One region of the Rhizobium sp. T1470 genome, then DNA from elsewhere that is predicted to be linked to it. Evidence: riboswitches for the same ligand, from Rfam matches in the RefSeq annotation. Region 1 holds a riboswitch; the other holds the start of a gene.
What was found. A riboswitch is a leader RNA that binds a small molecule or an ion and turns the genes downstream of it on or off. The one in region 1 is predicted to bind FMN.
Positions count from the first base shown of each region.

Region 2: another riboswitch for FMN. It lies ahead of WGT02_RS09615 (DMT family transporter); the one in region 1 lies ahead of ribB (3,4-dihydroxy-2-butanone-4-phosphate synthase).

Region 1 covers NZ_CP148094.1:203,252-207,054, forward strand. Annotated here, with positions in the region: gene WGT02_RS35250 (TetR/AcrR family transcriptional regulator C-terminal domain-containing protein) at 251-682, opposite strand; partial or broken gene WGT02_RS35255 (flagellar basal body rod C-terminal domain-containing protein) at 800-1,001, shown strand; gene ribB (3,4-dihydroxy-2-butanone-4-phosphate synthase) at 1,191-1,820, opposite strand; FMN riboswitch at 1,934-2,080, opposite strand; gene WGT02_RS35265 (glucose 1-dehydrogenase) at 2,186-2,968, opposite strand; gene tpiA (triose-phosphate isomerase) at 3,040-3,777, opposite strand; gene WGT02_RS35275 (SDR family oxidoreductase) at 3,782-3,803, opposite strand, start outside.
Region 2 covers NZ_CP148091.1:1,911,611-1,915,413, forward strand. Annotated here, with positions in the region: gene lon (endopeptidase La) at 1-1,077, shown strand, start outside; gene hupB (DNA-binding protein HupB) at 1,285-1,560, shown strand; FMN riboswitch at 1,683-1,833, shown strand; gene WGT02_RS09615 (DMT family transporter) at 1,953-2,813, shown strand; gene WGT02_RS09620 (esterase-like activity of phytase family protein) at 2,885-3,803, shown strand, end outside.

The sequences.
Region 1 (3,803 bases):
TATCTAGGATCGTGTCAGGCGATGTCATGACGGCCCGTGTCGTTCTCGAGGCAACTGTGGAGACACCACGCTCTTTCGAGCAATCTCCAAATTGTCCTTTGAGGCGGGTCCGGACTGGCACCGACAAAGCAAAGCGCCCGTTTGAAGCCATGATCACGATGAGGAAAATCGACGTCGCCGCGATCGAGGCGGTGCGGAGGTGATGAAAGGTCACCAAAGCCTTACCGTAGTACTTATGCGTACCCAAAAATCAAGGTGCTGTCCCTCTCATAAAAACCATGATGCACAGCCGAAGCTGTTCCATCTTCTGCTCCGGGCTGCTCCATCCATCGGGCGGTTCCATGCCTCCGAAGATCATGTCCATTAACAGGCGCGCACCACTCAGCGGGTCGTCGAGGCGCAGCAAGCCTTTCTCGACCTGCCCGCTTAGCCATTCGGCCAGGTCTTGCCTGGAGCGAAGAACCTCGTTTGTACCCAGCGCTTCCGCCAGTTCGGGAACAACAGACGAGTCCCTGACAATCGTCCGGACAAGGATTGCCTGATCGTCGCCGCCCCGGTCAATGCGGAATATCCTCGCGATCATCTCCTCGATCGGCGCCCAAAGTGGTCGGGCGCCGGATGCATTGACCTGCACGACTACGCGCAGGCTACAAATCACGACATTCGAAACAACGTCAACCATTTGCCACTAAAAGCGAACGCTGGCAGGACTTTCCACGGTTTTGCGGTGTAACCGTTGGGGATCGAAGTTCAACGGCCACAGAAAATAATAGATGATTTCAGGGATTGAAGGCGTCCAGGCGCCTCTGGCGTGACGTTCACCGGTTTTCCGCAATCGAATGGCCTTGGCTCCATCCAATCGGGTGCGCTGGAAAGTTCGAACGTCGATCTCGCCGGCGAATTGACCGAAATGATCGAGGCCAGCGTTCCTACACGGCCAATTCCAAGATGTCCAAACGGGCTCCGACATCATGGACTTGCTCGTCAACCTGAAGAGATAAGGACAGCCCGTAATGTGACAGGCTGGGCGTCACCGGCACACCGGTACTTGCGGCAACGTACTCGACGATCGTCCAGGCCCTTGCGCGTCCTCAGTGGGTCCGAGAATGGGGCGAAATGCCGACCCATGAGTACGGGCGCCGATTCAAGGGAGAGATCGCATCCCAACCGAACGCGATCTCTACGAAAGTTCAAGCCGCTCTCTCGGATAAGGTCATCGCGGTTCTATAGGCTATCAAGTCTTCGATCGTAACGAGATGGAGGCGATGGCGCTCAGCAAACGCCTCGAGTTCCGGTAATCGCGACATCGTACCGTCGTCGTTGGCCACTTCGCAGATTACGCCCGATGGAACCAGACCAGCAAGCTTGGCGAGATCTACCGCAGCTTCGGTATGGCCAGGACGGGAAAGAACCCCATTAGAATGAGCTCGAAGCGGGAAGATATGCCCCGGCCGCGCGAAGTCCTCCGGACGTGAGCCACCAGTGACAAGCGCTTGCACGGTTGCGGCACGGTCGGCAGCAGATATCCCGGTCGTCGTTTCCGGAATATAGTCCACGGAAACAGTGAAGGCGGTCTTGAGCACTTCGGTATTGCGCGGCACCATTAGAGGGATATCGAGCTCATCGAGCCTTTCGCCTTCCATCGCGACGCAGATGAGGCCACGTGCGTGGTTCATCATGAACGCGATCGCCTGCGGAGTAATTGCCTCTGACGCAATCACGAGATCACCTTCGTTTTCCCGGTCACGGTCATCGACAACGACGACAATTTCACCGCGCGCAATCGCGGCCACCGCATCGTCAATTTTGGAAATCGTCACTTTCTTGCCTTTCAAGGGTTAGCCGTTGTGAGTGGCGTGCATGGCCTGTCAAAGCCACCATTTTCCCTTGGGCGAACAAGCGTCCGGTTCCGCCCATATAGCGGAATCGTCTGCATTGCTCTCTTCCATCCGGACTGTAACCGTCGGCTCCGGCATCTCACCGGATCTGCTGACCCTCCGTTTATCCACGAAGGCGCTCGCGGGCTCCGAGTTGCCTCGATACCGCCGGTGGGGAGTTGCACCCCGCCCTGAGAACACCAGTAACATAGGGGATCGATGCGTTGTTTTGCAAGAGGCTTCCAGCCGCCGAGCAATCGAGAATATGATTCTTCTCGTGAACGCACCGTTCCCCATTGTCGAATAAGCTACGACATGATCAGGCCGCCATCGACATTGATCGTCTGGCCGGTGATGTAGGCAGCATCGTCGCTGGCGAGGAAGGTGACGAGACCGGCGACGTCCTCGCCCGACCCTGCCCGCTTCATCGGAATGCCTTCGACCCATTCCTTCATGAGTTCCCCAGGGCCATAGTTGCCGAGGAGCTTTCCCCAGGCCTGATCGTTGTAGGCCCACATGTCCGTCTCGATGATGCCAGGGCAAAAGGCGTTGACGGTGATATTTTCGGTCGCGACCTCCTTGGCGAGGCTCTGGGTGATCCCGACGACGCCCATCTTCGATGCGGCGTAGTGTGGCGTATAGACGAAGCCCTCGCGCGCTTGGCCGGAGGCGGTGTTGATGATGCGGCCGGCGAGTCCATGCTTACGCATGCGCAGAATTGCTTCTTGTGCGCACAAGAATACGCCCTTCGTGTTGACCGCCATGACTTTGTCCCACTCGCCTTCCGTCATGTCTTCGATGCGCGCGATGGTGATGACGCCGGCGTTTTGGATCGACACGTCGACGGTGCCGAAAGCCTTCTCCGCCGCGTCATAGAGGGCCTTTACGCTAGCCTTGTCGGTGACGTCTCCGACGAATGAGACAGCATTGCCGCCATCGGCCTTGATCTGCTCGGCGACCGCATGGACCGACTCTTCATTGGCGGAGACCACTAGATTGGCCCCTTCCCTTGCGAAGCGCTTGGCGATCCCAGCACCGATGCCGCGGCTGCCTCCGGTGATGACGACGGTCTTGTTTTCGAAGCGTTTCATACTCTCTTCCTTTCGCGGTGCCTGACGATGTCGGGCGGCCGCAAAGCAGCCCAAGTGCGTCACGCCTTCTTTCAATCGGCTGCAGATATGATCCCGGCGAACTCTGTCGCCTTCAGCGATGCGCCTCCGACCAAGGCTCCATCCACGTTTTCCGCCCCGAAGATGGCGGCTGCATTCGAGGCCTTCACAGAGCCACCGTAAAGAATCCTTACGTTGCGCCGATCTTCGCCAAGCCGCTCTTCGAGCCTCTGCCTTATCGAAGAATGGATCTCCTCGATCTGCTCTATGGTCGGAACCAGACCGGTTCCAATCGCCCAGACCGGTTCATATGCAATGACCAGGTTCGAACTGGAAGCACCCGCTGGAACTGAAGCGCGTAGCTGTGCGCCAACGACTTCGATCGCCTTTCCGTCACCGCGTTCACTACGGGTCTCGCCGACACAGATGATTGCGGTCAGTCCGGCCGTGCGAGCTGCGGTGACCTTGGTCGCGACCATGGCATCGGTCTCGTGGTGGAATACGCGACGTTCGGAATGACCTAGAATTACGAAGCGTGCGCCTGGATCGACGAGCATCTCCGCCGACACGTCTCCAGTATAGGCGTCCGAAATCTGCCGGTGGCAGTCTTGCGCGCCAATAGCGACGGTCGAATCCTTTGCTCGTTCGGCGGCCTTTTCTAGCAGCGTGAAGGGCGGGCAGACGACGATATCGCACGCCGCCTCGCCCGTGAGCCCCTTCAGCGCCTCGATCTCAGCCAGGGAGGAAGCGAGACCGTACATTTTCCAGTTGCCGGCAACCAACTTTCTCATCACATCACCAGCAGCAAAAGCCGCCG
Region 2 (3,803 bases), on a different replicon from region 1:
CCGGCTCAGAACTCGACCTTCATGGATCACTACCTGGAAGTCGAATACGACCTGTCGGACGTGATGTTCATCACGACGGCGAACACGCTGAACATTCCTGCACCTTTGATGGACCGCATGGAAGTCATCCGTATCGCCGGCTACACCGAAGACGAAAAGCGCGAGATCGCCAAGCGGCACCTGCTGCCGAAGGCGATCAAGGAACACGCGCTGCAGCCGAACGAATTCTCGGTCAGCGACGATGCGCTGATGGCGATCAGCCAGCAGTATACCCGCGAAGCCGGTGTTCGTAACTTCGAACGCGAATTGATGAAGCTCGCCCGCAAGGCGGTCACCGAGATCATCAAGGGCAAGACGAAGTCCGTTCATGTGACCGCAGAGAACATTGACGACTATCTGGGCGTTCCGCGCTTCCGCCATGGCGAAGCCGAACGCGAAGATCAGGTCGGCGTTGTAACCGGTCTTGCCTGGACGGAAGTCGGTGGCGAACTGCTGACGATCGAAGGCGTGATGATGCCAGGCAAGGGTCGCATGACCGTTACCGGCAACCTGAAGGAAGTCATGAAGGAATCGATTTCCGCAGCGGCATCCTATGTGCGCTCGCGCGCAGTCGATTTCGGCATCCAGCCACCGCTCTTCGACAAGAGCGACATCCACGTGCACGTGCCGGAAGGCGCGACGCCGAAGGATGGCCCGTCGGCCGGTGTCGCCATGGCAACCGCGATCGTCTCGATCATGACCGGTATCCCGGTCGACAGGAACGTCGCGATGACCGGTGAAATCACGCTGCGCGGCCGCGTGCTGCCGATCGGCGGTCTGAAGGAAAAGCTGCTTGCAGCGCTTCGCGGCGGCATCAAGAAGGTGCTGATCCCGGAAGAAAATGCCAAGGATCTGGCGGAGATTCCGGACAACGTGAAGAACAACATGGAGATCATCCCGGTGTCCCGCATGGGCGAGGTGATCAAGCATGCGCTGGTCCGCAGACCCGAGCCGATCGAGTGGGATGGCACGGTGGAAACGCCGGTCATTGCAACGGTCGAAGGGCTCGACGAAACGGGTGCAACCATAGCTCACTGAGCCATGTTTGCCACATTCGCGCCCAATTGCTTAAAAACCCTGAAAAGGCTGGCGTTTTCGCCAGCCTTTTTTTGTGAAATCGACACGCAGACGCTTGCATTTCCTTGATTTGCAGGGTCTTTGGGGTGCGGCGGGCCTGATGAACTCCGTTCTGCGCCTAGCTTATAGATTTGAGTCGTTTCGAACCATTTAGAAAGGGGTGGAAACATGAACAAGAATGAACTCGTGTCCGCAGTTGCCGAAAAGGCAGGACTCTCGAAGACCGACGCTGCTTCCGCAGTTGATGCTGTTTTCGAAGTCGTCCAGGCTGAACTGAAGGGCAAGGGCGACGTTCGTCTCGCTGGTTTCGGTAGCTTCACCGTTTCCCATCGCGCTGCCACGAAGGGCCGCAACCCGTCCACCGGCGCTGAAGTCGATATTCCGGCTCGCAACGTGCCGAAGTTCACGCCCGGCAAGGGCCTGAAGGACGCCGTAAACGGCTGATATGAATTTGCTTGGCGGCCGGACCACCAGACCGGCGGTGTAAGTTTCGAAGGGTTCGGCCACGGCCGAACCCTTTTTGCTTTTCGCGGACTTGTCGGCACACGAAGCACGTCCTATGAAATGGTTGTTCTCAGGGCGGGGTGAAAGTCCCCACCGGCGGTAAGAGCTTCGGCTCAAGCCCGCGAGCGTCTTTCGGCCGATCTGCCGAAAGGGTCAGCAGATCCGGTGCAACTCCGGAGCCGACGGTTACAGTCCGGATGAAAGAGAATGAGCGGAGCGGGCGGGGCGAAATCTGTCCTTGCCGTGACATCGCGCTCATGCGTCCTGATTTGTGTTGGTTTCGGATGAAAGACATGAATTAGACTTCCCAGATATCTTCTGCCTCGCGTGCAATGGTCGGTGCTGCCTGGATGGTCGCCGCGGGCATTGCCTTCTCGATCCTCAATGTCCTCACACAGTGGCTGACGATGAAGCTCGCCTTTCCCTCGGCCTCGGCAGCCTTCTGGCAGTATGCCATTGCATTGGTCTTCTCGTTGCCCTTTCTCCGGCGCGTCGGCCTCGGGGCGATGCGAACGCGCTATCCCTGGCGCCATGTCGTGCGCGTTGCCTTTGCGGCATTCGGCGTGACGACCTGGGTCGCAGGACTCGCGTCCGTACCGATCTGGCAGGCGATTGCGTTGGTGATGACCTCGCCGTTCTTCATCATCATGGGTGCACGCATCTTCCTTGGTGAATATATCGGTCCCGCGAGGTGGGCAGCGACCGGTACCGGCTTCGTCGGAGCGATGATCATCCTGCAGCCATGGTCCGATAGCTTCAGTTGGGCGGCGTTTTTGCCGATCCTCTCTGCCCTTCTGTGGGGCGCCTCGTCGCTGATCACCAAGAGTCTCACCGGAGTGGAACGGCCCGAAACCATCACCGTCGGGCTGCTGGCACTCCTCACTCCGATCAACGGCGGCTTGGCTGTGGCCGCCGGCCTCAGCATCCCCTCCGGCCTGACGCTTCTCCTTTTTGTCGTGGCAGGTCTGCTGACCGTCATGGCCCAATATTTCCTGACGCTCGCCTACAGCACGGCCGATGCCGCCTACATCCAGCCTTTCGACGATCTGAAGCTTCCCCTGAATGTTTTTGCCGGCTGGCTGGTCTTCGGCTATGCCCCGACCGGTTATCTCTGGTTGGGTGCGCTGCTGATCCTCGGGGCATCGCTCTTCATCATGCGGAACGAAATGAAAAAGGAGCAGGGGGCCGGCTAACGCAGCCGGAATACGGCGCAGGTGTCATTGCGCTGTCATGCCCGTCCCGCAAAAACCCTGTGTTTGAATTCATGGGGGATTTCGTGACAATATTTTCGCGCAAGACAGCGGTTGTTGCCGTGCTTCTGACGACGGCGGCCTTTCCGGCCGCCGCAGAGCCCGTTATCAACCGCATCGCAACCTTCCCGGTGGCATCCAACCTGCCGGAGGGAAAAGACAAGCTTTCGGCCACGTCGGCGGAAATCATTACGGCCACTGACGACGGCATGACGCTGATCTACAGCGATAGCCCGCTCGGTGCGATCTGCTTTGTCGATATCTCAGACGCCAAGGCACCAAAGGCCGGTGGGGCGCTCATGATGGACGGCGAGCCGACATCCGTGACATCCGCTGCGGGCAAGGTGCTGGTTGCGGTCAATACGTCGAAGAGCAAGGCAAAGCCCTCGGGGCGCCTGGCGATCGTTGACGTTGCCACCGAGAAGATCGAGAGCACCTGTGATCTTGGCGGTCAGCCGGATTCCATCGCGCTCAACAAGGACAAGACCCTCGGCACGATCGCAATCGAGAACGAGCGTGACGAAGAGGTGAACGACGGCAAGATTCCGCAGCTGCCAGCCGGCGACCTGGTCGTATTCCAGATCAAGGATGGCACGGTTGATTGCGGCTCGATCAAGCACGTCGCGCTGAGCGGACTTGCCGGGATCGCGGCCGACGATCCGGAACCGGAATTCGTCTCCCTCAACGATCAGAACGAGATCGCCCTGACCCTTCAGGAAAACAACGAAATCGTCATCATTGACGCGGTAACTGCGTCTGTGAAGACGCACTTCTCCGCGGGCAGCGTCGATCTTGCAGGCATCGACACCAAGCGCGATGGCGCGCTGAAGTTTGCCGGTGAGCTCAAGAACGTCGCACGCGAGCCTGACGCTGTGAAGTGGCTCGACAATGATCGTCTGGTCGTCGCCAACGAAGGCGACTATCAAGGCGGTT